One region of the Ferrovibrio sp. GW821-FHT12E11 genome, then DNA from elsewhere that is predicted to be linked to it. Evidence: predicted binding sites of a transcription regulator. Region 1 holds the regulator's gene; the other holds the start of a gene.
What was found. Region 1 encodes HrcA, which represses chaperone genes, less so after heat shock. Its sites were predicted from a motif close to GTTAGCACTCNCCNNNGGNGAGTGCTAAC; they were not measured.

Region 1 (7,185 bases):
GCGGGGGTGCGTCATGGTCAATCGGCGTCAGATGATGATGGGTCTGGGTGGAGCGGCGCTCTCGGCCGGGCTGCTGGGATCGAGCGGCATGGCCTTTGCGGCCGGCAAGGTTTCGGCTGGCGGCAAGAGCGTGCTGATCGTGGTCGATGTGCAGAACTGCTTCGTGCCGGGCGGCAGCCTGGCGGTGAAGGAGGGCGATGTGATCGTGCCGCTGATCAACAAGATCGCCAAGGGCTTCCAGAATGTGGTGCTGACCCAGGACTGGCATACCGCCGACCATGTGTCGTTTGCCTCGCAGCATGCCGGCAAGAAGCCCTTCGAGGCCGTGAAGCTGCCTTATGGCAGCCAGGTGCTGTGGCCCGACCATTGCGTGCAGGGCACCGAAGGCGCCTCGCTGGTGAAGGATCTCGCCATCCCGCATGCGCAGCTGGTGATCCGCAAGGGCTACCACAAGGATGTCGACAGCTACTCGGCGTTCATGGAGGCCGATGGCAAGACCACGACGGGGCTGGGTGGCTATCTCAAGCATCGCGGCATCAAGCGCGTCTTCGTGGTCGGCCTCGCCACCGATTTCTGCGTCGCCTGGACGGCCATGGATGCGCGCAAGCAGGGCTTCGAGACCTATGTGATCGAGGATGCCTGCCGCGGCATCGACGCCCAGGGCTCGCTGGCGAAATCCTGGACCGCCATGAAGACTGCCGGCGTCAAGCGCATCCAGTCGGCCGACCTCGCCTGAGACTAGACAGCGGGCAGGCGTGCGCCAGATTCAGGGGCATGCCCGCCCGCGAGTCGCTTGATGGTTTCCGCCTGTTTCCCGGTCTGCTTGACCGGACGCGCCAGCGTGCGCTGACCGAGGCCGTGCTCGGGCTGCTGCAGGCCGCGCCGCCCTATCACGCCACGATGCCGAAAACCGGCAAGGCGATGAGCGTGGCGATGAGCAATGCCGGCAGCCTGGGCTGGTATTCCGACAAGGATGCCGGCTACCGCTATATTCCGCAGCATCCGCAGACCGGCCAGGCCTGGCCGGCGATCCCGGACGAGATTCTCTCGATCTGGTGGGCGGTGGCCGATTACGACCATGCACCGGAATGCTGCCTGATCAACCGCTATGGCGGGCAGGCGAAGATGGGCCTGCACCAGGATCGCGACGAGGCGGCGATGACGGCGCCCGTGGTGTCGATCTCGCTGGGCGACGATGCGCTGTTCCGCCTCGGCGGTACGGCGCGGAAAGATCCAACGCGATCCTTCAAGCTGGCATCGGGCGATGTGCTGGTGCTGGGCGGCGCCGCGCGGCTGGCCTATCACGGTATCGACCGGGTGATGCCGGGCACCAGCCGCCTGCTGCCCGGCGGCGGCCGCATCAATCTCACCTTGCGGCGGGTGACCCGCCCGTCAGCGCCGCCATGACGCCGCCGGCCTGCGCTTCGCCGGGCGGCGGCGGGAACAGGGCGCGGATGGTGGTGCCTTCACCCGGCACGGAGTGAATCTCGAAGCGCCCGCCATGCATCTCGATCAGGGATTTCACCAGCGGCACGCCGAGGCCGGTGCCTTCGTATTGCCGGGTCAGGTCGTTTTCCACCTGGCCAAAGGGCGCCAGCACGGTGGGGATATGCTCGGGCGCGATGCCGATGCCGGTATCGCTGACCCAGATATGGAAGCCGCCGGTGTCGGCCGGCTTCGCGCCGACCTCGATGCGGCCGCCGCTCGGGGTGAATTTCACCGCATTGGAAATCAGGTTGAGCAGGATCTGCCGCAGCGCCTGGCGGTCGACGAAGCCCTCGAACAGCCGGGCATCGACGGCCATGGAGATGAACACGCCGCGGCCTTCGGCGCGTTCTCGGAAGGTGCGGATGCAGGCTTCCATGATTTCCACCGGATCGGTCATTTCCGGCTGGATGCGCCAACTACCGCTTTCGATCTTTGACATGTCGAGGATGTTGTTGATCAGGCCCAGCAGATGCTGGCCGCTGGACAGGATGTCGTTGACGTATTCGCCATAGCGGGTGTTGCCCAGCGGGCCGAAGATTTCCTTATGGATGATCTCGGCGAAACCGATAATGGCATTCAGCGGCGTGCGCAATTCGTGGCTCATATTGGCCAGGAAACGCGTCTTGCTCAGTGACGCTTCCTCGGCCTGCTGGCGGGCGCGGTCGAGCGCGCGGTTGCGGCGCTCGCTGCGCGCCATGCCGAGCTGCAGCAGCGACAGCGCCGTGCCGACGCCGTAATAGCGGTTGCTGCGGGTGACGATGAAGCCGCGTAAAAGCGCGCTCTGATGCTCGTCGGCGATCAGGCTCTCCAGCTTGTCGACGCTGATGCTGGCATCCACGATCAGCGGATTGCGGTCCATCAGGTCGGCCACCGGCTTCTTGGCATAGAGCGCGCGGCCGTAATCGCGGGAGAGCTGCGTGATCAGATCATAGCGGTTGATGAGGCCGACGGGCCGCGTGCCATCCACTACCGCCAGCGCGCCGAGATCAGGATCGCCCTGGAAGCGGCGGTCGACATCCTCGCAGCGCATGGTGGCCGACACAGGCGGCAAGGGCACGGCAACCGTGCCGATCGTCTCAAGCGCCTCGGATGTGAACATATCCACTGCCGTCCCCCGGTTTCACCGGGCGACTATCGGTCAGGCAGATTGCGTTTTTTTGACAATCGCGGATGTTTGCCGCGATTTGTCGAGTGGTGTGACGACAGACGCAATCGTTAGCAGCGGGTGCGGGAAAAGCCGGCGAAAGAACTACGCCTGCGTGTTGACCGTCTGGCCGGCCTGGGCATCGGGCTGCGGCCCGCCCTTGGAAACGCCGACCATGGCGGCGCGCAGCAGGCGGCCCTGCTGCACGTAACCTGCGGCGATCACCTGCAGCACCGTGCCGCTGGCCACACTCGGATCTTCGATCTCGAACATCGCCTGATGCAGGTTGGGATCGAAGCGCTGGCCCTTGGGATCGATGCGGGCGATGCCGTGGCGCTCGAACACGTTCAGCAGCTCGCGCTCGGTTGCCTCGATGCCGGCCACCAGGTTGCGCACCGGCTCGCTGGCCTCGGCTTCGGCTTTCGGCACGTTTTCCAGGGCGCGGCGCAGGTTGTCGGCCACGCTCAGGATGTCCTTGGCGAATTTGGCCGAGGCGAACTTGATCGCATCTTCCTTCTCGCGGTCCAGGCGCTTGCGCAGGTTTTCCGTATCGGCGGCCTGGCGCAGCAGGCGGTCCTTCAGCTCGGCGGCCTCGGCCTGCACCCTGGCGAGCTGGTCGTCGGGCGCGGCAGCGGAATCGGCAGCGGTGTTCTGCGGCGCGGCACCGGACTGGGGGCCGGTGTGCAGCGTGGGTTCGATACGGTCGTTGTCGTTCTGGCTCATCTTGGCGTCTCGTTAGAGGCCCCTGCATATGCGAAGGCCCGGATATACGGATGATTGGGCCGGTTTAAAAGGGGTGGGCGTATAATCCGCCGTTTTTTAACCGAGAAGTCGCCCGACCACCTGGGCGGTGAAGTCCACCATGGGTACCACGCGGGCATAATTCATCCGGGTCGGCCCGATCACGCCGATGGCGCCGACGATGCGCTGCTGCTGGTTCTGCAGCGGCGCCACGATCAGCGAACAGCCGGCGCGGCGGAACAGGGTGTTTTCGGAGCCGATGAAGATGCGCACGCCCTCGCCGCCCTGGGTGAGTTCGATCAGCCGCAGCATCTCCTCGGTATTCTCCAGCTCTTCCATCAGATTGCGGATGCGCTCGAGATCGGCGATGGCCGCCACGTCGTCCAGCAGGTTGGCGCTGCCGCGCACGATCAGGGTGCCGCGCTCGGGCTCGCCGCCCCAGACCGCGAGGCCGGCTTCCACCACGCGGGCCGAGAGCTGATCCAGTTCGGCGCGGCGCTGCTCCAGTTCGTTCAGGATCTCGCTGCGCCCGGTGCCGATGGTGCGGCCTTTCAGGCGCTGCGACAGGAACTGCCCCGCTTCGGCCAGCGCTTCGGGCGTGAAGCCGCTCGGGATATCCAGCATGCGGTTCTCGACCTGGCCGTTGTCGGAGACCATCACCACCAGCGCCTTGCCCGGACCCAGTGGCACGAATTCCACATGGCGCAGCGGCGTGTCCACCTTGGGTGCCACCACCAGGCCGGCATGGCCCGACAGGCCCGACAGCACGCCGGTGGCCTCGGACAGCACTTCCTGGAAGCCGCGGTTCGAGGCGGCGACGCGGCCCTCGATGGAGCTGCGCTCGTCCTGTGTCAGGTCGCCCATCTGCAGCAGGCCGTCGACGAACAGCCGCAGGCCGCTTTCGGTCGGCAGGCGGCCGGCCGAAGTATGCGGCGCGTAGAGCAGCCCGGCCTCTTCCAGATCGGCCATGGTGTTGCGGATGCTGGCCGGCGACAGCCGGTGTTCGAGCTTTTTCGACAGGAAGCGCGAGCCGACCGGCTCTCCGGTCGTCATATAGGTCTCGACCACAAGCCGCAGGATGTCGCGGCTGCGCTGGCTCATTTCCTGGATCATGGGACCAGACTTAAGAACCTGCCGGGGCGGCGTCAATGCCGGGCGGGCGGTGTTGCCGGTCAGTTCGCCGCGGAAGCCCGGTTTCCGGTCAGACTGCGGTCATCTTCCTGCTGGGCGAGCCGCAGGCGGGCGGCCTTGGCGGCCTCTTCCCGGCGTTTCACCAGCTCGTAGGCGATGGCGCCCAGCAGGGTGACGGCGATGATCAGCACCGCCAGCGCGCTGATCGCCGGGGTGGTGCCCTGGCGCACCCGGCCGGCCAGCACGGTGGTCAGCGTCTTGTCGGCCAGGATCGAGAAGGTGGTGGTGTTGTAGTTCTCGAACGACGACAGGAAGGCGAGCGCCGCCGCCGACAGGATCGCCGGCCGCATGAAGGGCAGCAGGATATGCAGGAACACCTGCGGATGGCTGGCGCCGAGATCCAGCGCTGCTTCCTCCTGCGCGCGGTCGAAGCGCTGCAGCCGCGCCAGGAAGATCAGCATGGTATAGGCCGAGATGAAGCTCGCCTGCGCCACCACGGTCATCAGCGTGCCGTCATAGAGGAAGCGCGTGCCGGTGGCGCCGGTCATCTCGCGCCAGAAGATCACGGTGGAAATGCCGATGATGACGCCCGGCGTCAGCACCGGCGACACCACGATCAGGTAGTAGAACGAGCGCGCGCGGGCATAGACCTGGGTCATCAGGATGGCGCCGGCCAGTCCCACAGGTACGGAAACCAGCACCACCAGAAAACCGATCCACAGCGAGTTGCGCAGCCCGTACATGATGTCGGCGTCGTTCAGCAGGCCACCGAACCATTTCAGCGTGAAGCTCTCGAAGGGATAGATCTGCGGATAGGACGAGCTGTTGAAAGCGGTGACACCCATCACCGCCAGCGGGCCGAACAGATAAAGGAAGAACAGGCTGATGTAGAGCCAAGTAGAGAGCTTGATAATGCCGCGGCTGCTCATCGCGCGATCTCGCCCAGGCCGACCTTGAAGACGCGCAGCACCAGCAGCACGAAGACCACGCAGGCCAGCAGCAGGATGAAGGCGTAAGCCGCGCCCTGCTGCCAGTTGAAGGCCTGGTAGAAGCGGTCGTAGACGATCGGCGTGAACCACAGGGTGCGCGGACCGCCAAGGACCAGCGGGGCGGCCAGCGCGCCGGCATTCAGCATGAAGACCAGCGTGGCGCCCGATGCGATGCCCGGCTTGGCATGGGGCATCACCACCGACCAGTGGATATACCACCAGGGCGCGCCGAGATCGCGGGCGGCCTCGATCTGGTTCTTGTCCAGGCTCTCGATGGCATTGTAGAGCGAGAACATCATCATCAGCAGATAGGCATAGGCGAGGCCCGCATAGAGCCCGACATCCAACCCCAGGAAATCGATCGGCTGGTCGATCAGGCCCAGTTTCAGCAGCGCCATGTTGATGGCGCCCTGGCTGCCCAGCAGCACGCGGAAGGCAAAGGCGCGCAGCACTTCATTCACCCAGTAGGGCGTGATCAGCAGCAGCATGAACAGCCGCACGCGCGCCTTCGGGCTGACCTGCGCCATGTAGAAGGCGAGCGGATAGCAGATGATGAAGTTGAGGATGGTGACCGCGGTGCTGGCGCCGATGGTGAGGAAAAATGCCTTGATATGCGTGGTGTTCCAGTTCGCCGTCGAGGTGGTCGAGCCGTAGAGGAAATAGCGGTAATTCTCCAGCGTGTAGACATCCTTCGGCCCGCCGGTCTGCGCCGGCGGCAGCTTGGGGCGCAGGGAGAGATCGATCATGTAGAGCTGCGGCAGCACGATCATGATGACGGTCCACAGGCCGACGGCGAGCACCAGGTAGCTGGAAATGGCGATGCCGTTGCGGCGCCAGAAGGATACCGGCGCCAGCGCGCCGAGCCGCCGGCGTTCCAGGATCGACAGCAGCACGAAGCCGGCCGTGACCACCAGCGGCAGGGCCAGGATCAGGCTGTGGCCGACACTGCTATGCATGAGGAGAGCCGTGCATGGTCAGGCGGCCCCGAAGCCTTCGCGCGGCAGCACCAGCGCATCCTCCGGCCGGTAGCCGATGGCGGCCTCGGTGCCGATGGCCGGCACCGCATTGGCATCGGCGCGCGCCAAGGTCATCACGACTTTTGCCGTCTCGCCGGCGGCCATTGTCGCATGGGTGAGGTTGCCCTCATAGGCGATATCGGCGATGCGGCCGGGAATCCACTGATGGTCGGCCGGCGGATTGGGCCGCAGCACCTCCGGCCGCACGAACAGCACGGCCTCGGACCCGTTGACCAGACCGCGCGCATTGCGGCCGCGCAACGGACCCAGCGGCGTTTCCACCGTGGCGATGCCGGACTCTTGCGCGACCACCTTGCCGATGAAGGCGTTGTTCTCGCCGACGAAGCTGGCCACGAAGGCGGTGCGCGGCGCCTCGTACACGCTGCGGCCGTCGCCGACCTGCTGGATCACGCCGCGATCCATCACGGCGATGCGGTCCGACATGGTCAGCGCCTCGCCCTGGTCATGGGTGATGTAGATGAAGGTGATGCCAACGCGGCGCTGGATGGCGCGCAGCTCGTTGCGCATATGCTGGCGCAGCTTGAGGTCGAGCGCCGAGAGCGGCTCGTCCAGCAGCAGCACCTTGGGTTCGACCGCCAGCGCCCGGGCAATCGCCACGCGCTGCCGCTGGCCGCCCGACAGTTCATCCACGCGCTTCCTGCCCTGGTCGGGCAGG
Region 2 (7,185 bases), 690 kb from region 1:
GGCATGGCCGAACCTTCGGCATAATGCAGCCAGTAGGTATAGCGGCGCTTCTCCGCCGTGGCCGGCGCCGGGATCAGTCTACCCTGACCGTAGGTCTCGATCAGGTATTCGACGATGGCGCCGGTCTCGGCGATGGTGATGTCGCCATCGGAAATCACCGGCGACTTGCCGAGCGGATGGATCTGCCGCAGCGCCGCCGGCGCGCGCATGTCAGGGCCGCGCTCGTAGCGCACCACCTGGTAGGGCAGGCCCAGTTCCTCCAGCAGCCAGAGCACGCGCTGCGAACGGGAGTTGTTCAGGTGATGGACGGTGATCATGGGAACCTCTGTGCGGTAAGCGGGCAGCCTAGCATGCGTGTCGGCATGCGGAGAACCGCCCGCGCGCGTCAGCGGGCAGAGAATCTTTGAGCCAGGTCCTGGCGGCGGAACTGCTCGATGACGAAATCGACAAAGGCGCGGGTCTTGGCCGGCAGCAGCGTCTTGCTGGCATAGTAGAGCGAGATCGGACCCACATCGGCATGCCAGTCGGGCAGCAGCCGTACCAGCGTGCCGCGTTCCAGATGCGGCAGCACATCCGGAATGGCCAGCATCGCCACGCCCAGGCCCAGCAGGGCGGCGCGGCACATGGAGGATGGATCGCTCAGGATGACGGCGGTGTTCATCTGCGGCTCGGCTTCGCGGCCTTTGCTGTCCCGCATCACCCAGCTGCGCAATCGGCCGGTCTGCACCGAGCGCATGGCGATGCCATCGCAGGCGGCAAGATCGGCCGGCGTCTGCGGCAGACTGCGGCCGGCGAGATAGGCCGGCGCGGCGACGGCGACGATATGCGCGCGCGCCAGTTCGCGCGCCACGATGCCCGGCGTCAGCGCGAAGCCGCCACCGATGGCCGCATCGTATCCTTCCGCGATCAGATCCACCGCGCGGTTCTCGAACTGCCACTCCGGCGTCACCAGCGGATAGCGCGCGCGGAAGCCGGGCAGCAGCGGCAGGATGTAATCGGCGCCGAAGCCTGGCGCCAGACTCACCTTCAGCAGGCCGGCCGGCTGCGCCGTTTCGGCGCTGACTCCGGCAATCGCCGCCTGGATGCTGTCCAGCCCGCCGCGCACCGATTGCAGAAAGCGCTCGCCGGACTCGGTCAGGGTCAGCCGGCGCGTGCTGCGCTGGAACAGCCGCACACCCAGATTGGCTTCCAGGGTGCCGACATTGCGGCTGACAGCGGCCGGCGTCAGGCCCAGGCGACGCGCGGCGGCAGAAAAACTGCCGAGTTCCGCACTACGCACAAAGGATTCCAGATTGGCCAAGGTTTCCATGGCAACACACTTTCAAGTAATACTTGAAAGTAATGTACATAATTACCGGCTAATTCAAAGGGAGTTGTGCGCCTACCCTCTGCTCCGTCACCACCATCCACCTACGGAGCATGCATCATGTCCACCCAGCCTTCCTCCCCCCAAACCCTGACCGGCAAGGTCGCCCTGGTCACCGGCGGCTCGCGCAGCATCGGCGCCGCCATCGCCAGGCGTCTCGCCGCCGAAGGTGCGGCGGTCGCCGTCACCTACAGCGCCTCGCCGCAGAAGGCCGAAGAGGTCGTGCAGATGATCGCCGCGGTCGGCGGCAAGGCCCGCGCCATCCGGGCCGATGCCGGCGATGCCGCTGCGGTGAAGGCGGCGGTCGATGAAACCGCCGCCGTCTTCGGCCGGCTCGACATCCTGGTCAACAATGCCGGCACGGCGGCGCAGGGCGTCACTGGCGAAATCCCGCTCGCCGATTTCGACCGCTTGGTCGCGGTCAATATCAAGGGTGCCTTCGTCGCCGCGCAGGAAGCCTCGCGCCACATGCAGCAGGGCGGCCGCATCATCAACATCGGCAGCATCCACAGCGAATATGTCCCCTATGCCGGCATCTCGGTCTATGCGCTGACCAAGGGCGCGGTGGCCGGCATGACCCAGGCGATGGCACGCGATCTCGGTCCGCGCGGCATCACGGTGAACAATGTGCTGCCGGGCCCCACCGATACCGACATGAATCCCGCCTCGGGCCCGTTTGCCGAGACCGTGCGCGGCCTCACGGCGCTGCAGCGCTACGCGGCACCCGATGAGATTGCCGGCTTCGTGGCCTATCTCGCCGGCCCGGACGCCAGCTACATCACCGGCGCCAATCTGCGCATCGATGGCGGTTTCGCCGCGTAAATCCTGAACGGAACGGAGATCGTGTCATGACCAAGAGCATCAGCAACAGCACCATCGGCATCATCGGCGCCGGCGCCATCGGACAGGCTTTCGCCACACGACTGGCGGCGGCGAAGATCGACGCCATCCTCAGCAACAGCCGCGGCCCGGACTCCTTGCGCGACACAGTAGCCGCGCTCGGCCCCACGGTTCGCGCCGGCACCGTGCAGCAGGCGGCTTCCGCCGCGATCGTCTTCATCTCGGTGAACTGGGCACAGCTGCCGGCCGCGCTGGCCGGCCTGCCGGACTGGAATGGCCGCATCGTGATCGACAGCAACAATCCGGTGGTGCAGCCTGGCTTCCAGCTCGCCGACCTGGATGGCCGCACTTCCAGCGCCGTGCTGGCCGGTCTGCTGCCGGGCGCGCGTCTGGTGAAGGCCTTTAACACCCTGCCGGCGGCGCTGCTGGCGCGCGACCCGCGGGAGAGCAGCGGCAACCGCGTGGTCTTTCTCTCGGGTGACGATGCGGCGGCGCGAACCGAAGTATCGGCGCTGGCCGAGCGGCTCGGCTTCGCGCCCGTCGATCTCGGTCCTCTGGCCCGGGGCGCCGCGCTGATGCAGTTCCCCGGCGGCCCGCTGCCCGCGCTCAACCTGCTGAAGGCGTCGTAGCCTCTGCTCCCGCGCCGGGGCCTTCGCCCGGCGCGGGGATCCGGCTGTCATGAAAATTTATGGCGAAAATCGGGCATGCCTCCTTGACGGGGGGCAATGCCCTGCTTAAGTGTCTGGCGCTCTCCCGAGGGGAGTGCTAACAACTTTGAGATTTTGCCGGAAAACGGCGAATTTCTGGGTTTCCGAATTTTTCGATGCGACAGATACATATGGAGGATCGCATGAAGTTTCGTCCGCTGCATGACCGCGTGGTGGTAAAGCGCGTGGCCGAGGAAGAGCGTTCGGCTGGCGGCATCATCATTCCGGACAGCGCCAAGGAAAAGCCGATGCAGGGCGAGATCATCGCCGTCGGCGCCGGCGCCCGCGATGAGGCTGGCAAGGTCCAGCCGCTCGACGTCAAGGTCGGCGACCGCGTGCTGTTCGGCAAGTGGTCGGGCACCGAGGTGAAGCTCGATGGCACGGATCTCCTGATCATGAAGGAATCCGACATCATGGGCATCATCGAAGGCACCCCCGCCAAGAAGTCCAAGGCCGCTTAATCAGCGCCCCCATTCAAAAGATTTAAGGAGATAGTCTCATGGCTGCTAAAGACGTTCGTTTTGGCGCCGATGCCCGTGGCAAGATGCTGCGTGGCGTCGACATCCTCGCCGATGCCGTCAAGGTGACGCTGGGCCCGAAGGGCCGCAACGTCGTGCTCGACAAGTCGTTCGGCGCGCCGCGCATCACCAAGGACGGTGTGACGGTTGCGAAGGAAATCGAGCTGGCTGACAAGTTCGAGAACATGGGCGCCCAGATGGTGCGCGAAGTGGCCTCGAAGGCGAATGACCAGGCCGGCGACGGCACCACCACCGCCACCGTGCTGGCCCAGGCCATCGTGCGCGAAGGCTCCAAGGCCGTTGCCGCCGGCATGAACCCGATGGATCTGAAGCGCGGCATCGACCTCGCCGTCGAGAAGATCGTCGAAGACCTCAAGACCCGCTCGAAGAAGATCTCGGGCGCCAAGGAAATCGCCCAGGTCGGCACCATCTCGGCCAACGGCGACCATGAAATCGGCAACATGATTGCCAAGGCCATGGAAAAGGTCGGCAACGAGGGCGTCATCACGGTTGAAGAGGCGAAGAGCCTGGAGACCGAACTGGACGTCGTCGAGGGCATGCAGTTCGATCGCGGCTACCTGTCGCCGTACTTCATCACCAATGCCGAGAAGATGCTCTGCGAGATGGAGAACCCCTTCATCCTCCTGCATGAGAAGAAGCTGTCGGGCCTGCAGGCGATGCTGCCGGTGCTGGAAGCCGTCGTGCAGACCGGCCGTCCGCTGCTGATCATTGCCGAAGACGTCGAGGGCGAAGCCCTGGCGACTCTGGTGGTGAACAAGCTGCGCGGTGGCCTGAAGGTCTCGGCCGTCAAGGCGCCGGGCTTCGGCGATCGTCGCAAGGCGATGCTGGAAGACCTCGCGATCCTGACCGGCGGTCAGCTGATCTCGGAAGATCTCGGCATCAAGCTGGAGAGCGTCACGCTCGCCATGCTCGGCACCGCCAAGAAGGTGACCATCGACAAGGAAAACACCACCGTTGTCGGCGGCGCCGGCAAGAAGAAGGACATCGACGCCCGCGTTGGCCAGATCAAGGCGCAGATCGAGGAAACCACCTCGGACTACGACCGTGAGAAGCTGCAGGAGCGTCTGGCCAAGCTGGCTGGCGGCGTGGCCGTCATCAAGGTCGGCGGCGCCACCGAGATCGAGGTGAAGGAGCGCAAGGATCGCGTTGACGACGCGCTGCATGCGACCCGCGCCGCGGTTGAAGAAGGTATCGTTCCGGGCGGCGGCACTGCGCTGCTGTACTCGGTCCGCGCCATCGACAAGGTCAAGGTCGACAATGCCGACCAGAAGCATGGCGTGGAAATCATCCGCCGCGCCCTGCAGGCTCCGGTCCGTCAGATCGCCGAGAATGCCGGCGTTGACGGCGCCGTGGTGGCCGGCAAGCTGCTGGAGTCCAAGGACACCAGCTGGGGCTTCAACGCCCAGACCGAAGAGTATACCGACCTGGTGAAGGCCGGCGTCATCGACCCGACGAAGGTCGTGCGCGTCGCGCTGCAGGGTGCTGCTTCGGTGGCCGGCCTGCTGATCACCACCGAGGCCATGGTTGCCGACAAGCCGGAGCCGAAGTCGGCCGGCGGCGGCATGCCGGGCGGCGGCGGCATGGGCGGTATGGGCGGCATGGGCGGCATGGACTTCTAAGTCCGACGCTCTCTGCTCGCAGAGTTGGGAAAGGCCCGGTGGAAACACCGGGCCTTTTCTATTGGCCATTCGGTCTACATCATGGGCAGCGCAGCCTGAGGAGTCCGCCCATGTCGAAATCGCTGGTCATCGCCGCCGCCGGGATGTGGGCCGCCATGGCCGTGCTGGATGCGTTCTGGCTCGGTCTGGCGACGAAGCTGTTCTACCGGCCCCGGCTCGGTAGCCTGCTGAACGACACGCCGGTCTGGTGGGCCGCCATCGCTTTCTATGTGCTTTACGGCCTGGGCCTGCTGGTCTTCGTGCTGCGGCCGGCGCTGCAGGATGGCGACCCGCTGCCGCAGGCCATGCTCTACGGCGCCTTTTTCGGCCTCGTCGCCTATGGCGCCTATGACCTGACCAACCAGGCCACCACGCGCGGCTGGCCGCTCAGCGTCACCGTGGTCGATATGGCCTGGGGCGCGGTGATGAGTGCGCTGGCGGTTGGTTTCGCGCTCTGGCTGGAGCGAAAATTCGCATAAACGATGCGCGCATAAAATCCTCCGCCGGACTGACAAAAATTCTTCGGTTTTCAGCGGCGGGTCTCTGCCCTAGCTTAGGTCCTTTCCAGAAACCCGGAGGGAATCCCCATGAGTCTGCGCATCGGCAGCAAGGCACCCGATTTCGAGGCTGACAGCACCATCGGCAAGCTGAAATTCCACGACTTCATCGGCGACGGCTGGGGCATCCTGTTCAGCCACCCGAAGGACTTCACCCCGGTCTGCACCACCGAGCTCGGCGCCGTGGCCAAGCTGAAGCCCGAATTCGACAAGCGCAATGTGAAGGTGGCCGGCCTCAGCATCGATCCGGTCGACGATCACAAGCGCTGGGTCGGCGACATCAAGGATGTCACCGGCTTCCTGCCGGACTATCCGCTGATCGCCGATCACGACCTGAAAGTCGCCAAGCTCTACAACATGCTGCCCGAAGAATCCGGCGACAGCGCGAAGGGCCGCACGGCGGCCGACAATGCCACCGTGCGCACGGTCTATATCGTCGGGCCCGACAAGACCATCAAGGCGCAGCTGCATTACCCGATGACCACGGGCCGCAACTTCGACGAGATCCTGCGCATGATCGACAGCATGCAGCTCACGGCGAAGCACAAGGTGGCGACACCGGCCGACTGGAAGCCGGGTGAGGATGTCATCATCGCCGGCTCGGTCAGCGACGACGACGCCAAGGCGAAATACCCCGACGGCTGGAAGGCGCCGAAGCCTTACCTGCGCATCGTGCCTCAGCCCAAGTAAGACCCGCTCGTATCCAGGCGACGCCGTGCGCTGCGGCGTCGCCTGCAATCCTTTGGCGCGCCGATCCCCGGAGCGTGCCGGACCTGTCCGCCGATACAGGCAGGCCGGGCAAAAACCCTCCAGATGTGATGGTATGGGGCGCTTGATTTCCGCGATTTGCCGCGCCCGGCGATGATCGCGGGGGTTGTTATTGAAAAGTAAGCGGAAACGCGCGGTTTTCACTGCTACTAACACGGCAGCCGATTACAGCGAGCAAACATTCCGATGCTTAGCGCCCCGTCCTTTCGTCTTTTCCTGCTGCTGATGTCCGCCCTTCTGGCGGCAGCCCCGGCGCGTGCCACCGACACGATCCGCATCGGCGGCACCGGCATGGGTCTGGCGCTGATGCGCGTTGTCGGCGAACAGGTCGAGCGCGCGTATCCCTCCATCCAGGCCGAGGTGCTTCCCAGTCTCGGCACTACGGGCGGCCTGAAGGCGCTGGCTGCCGGCGCCATCGAGGTTGCGATTGCGACCCGCCAGGCGACGCCGGACGAAAACGCCGCCGGCATCCGCACCGCCGCCTGCATGACCACGGCGCTGATTTTCGCCACTTCGCGCAGCGGAACCTTCAGTCTGACCCGCGATGAACTGCCCGCGATTTACAGCGCCGCCGATCCACGCTGGCCCGATGGCCAGCCACTGAAGGTGATCCTGCGCTCGCGCACCGGTTCGGAGAATCCCTATCTGGTGAAGGCCATCCCCGCGCTGGAACCGGCCTTTGCCGCCGCCTTCCGGCGCAGCGGCATTCCGGTCGGCGCGACCGATCAGGAGAATGCCGAATTTGCCCAG

Region 2: AC1ROT_RS11865 (co-chaperone GroES) is a predicted target of HrcA. The motif match lies at 2,948-2,976, and genes of this name have one in related genera.

Annotation. Positions count from the first base shown of each region.
Region 1 is NZ_JBXAQG010000001.1:3,051,003-3,058,187, forward strand. It holds gene pncA (bifunctional nicotinamidase/pyrazinamidase) at 14-736, shown strand; gene AC1ROT_RS15165 (alpha-ketoglutarate-dependent dioxygenase AlkB family protein) at 775-1,407, shown strand; gene AC1ROT_RS15170 (sensor histidine kinase) at 1,367-2,587, opposite strand; gene grpE (nucleotide exchange factor GrpE) at 2,738-3,355, opposite strand; gene hrcA (heat-inducible transcriptional repressor HrcA) at 3,452-4,486, opposite strand; gene AC1ROT_RS15185 (ABC transporter permease) at 4,546-5,433, opposite strand; gene AC1ROT_RS15190 (ABC transporter permease) at 5,430-6,449, opposite strand; gene AC1ROT_RS15195 (ABC transporter ATP-binding protein) at 6,468-7,185, opposite strand, start outside.
Region 2 is NZ_JBXAQG010000001.1:2,361,603-2,368,787, forward strand. It holds gene AC1ROT_RS11845 (glutathione S-transferase family protein) at 1-317, opposite strand, end outside; gene AC1ROT_RS11850 (LysR family transcriptional regulator) at 386-1,309, opposite strand; gene AC1ROT_RS11855 (3-oxoacyl-ACP reductase family protein) at 1,427-2,188, shown strand; partial or broken gene AC1ROT_RS11860 (NADPH-dependent F420 reductase) at 2,203-2,835, shown strand; gene AC1ROT_RS11865 (co-chaperone GroES) at 3,057-3,374, shown strand; gene groL (chaperonin GroEL) at 3,413-5,071, shown strand; gene AC1ROT_RS11875 (DUF2177 family protein) at 5,182-5,589, shown strand; gene AC1ROT_RS11880 (peroxiredoxin) at 5,698-6,357, shown strand; gene AC1ROT_RS11885 (PstS family phosphate ABC transporter substrate-binding protein) at 6,622-7,185, shown strand, end outside.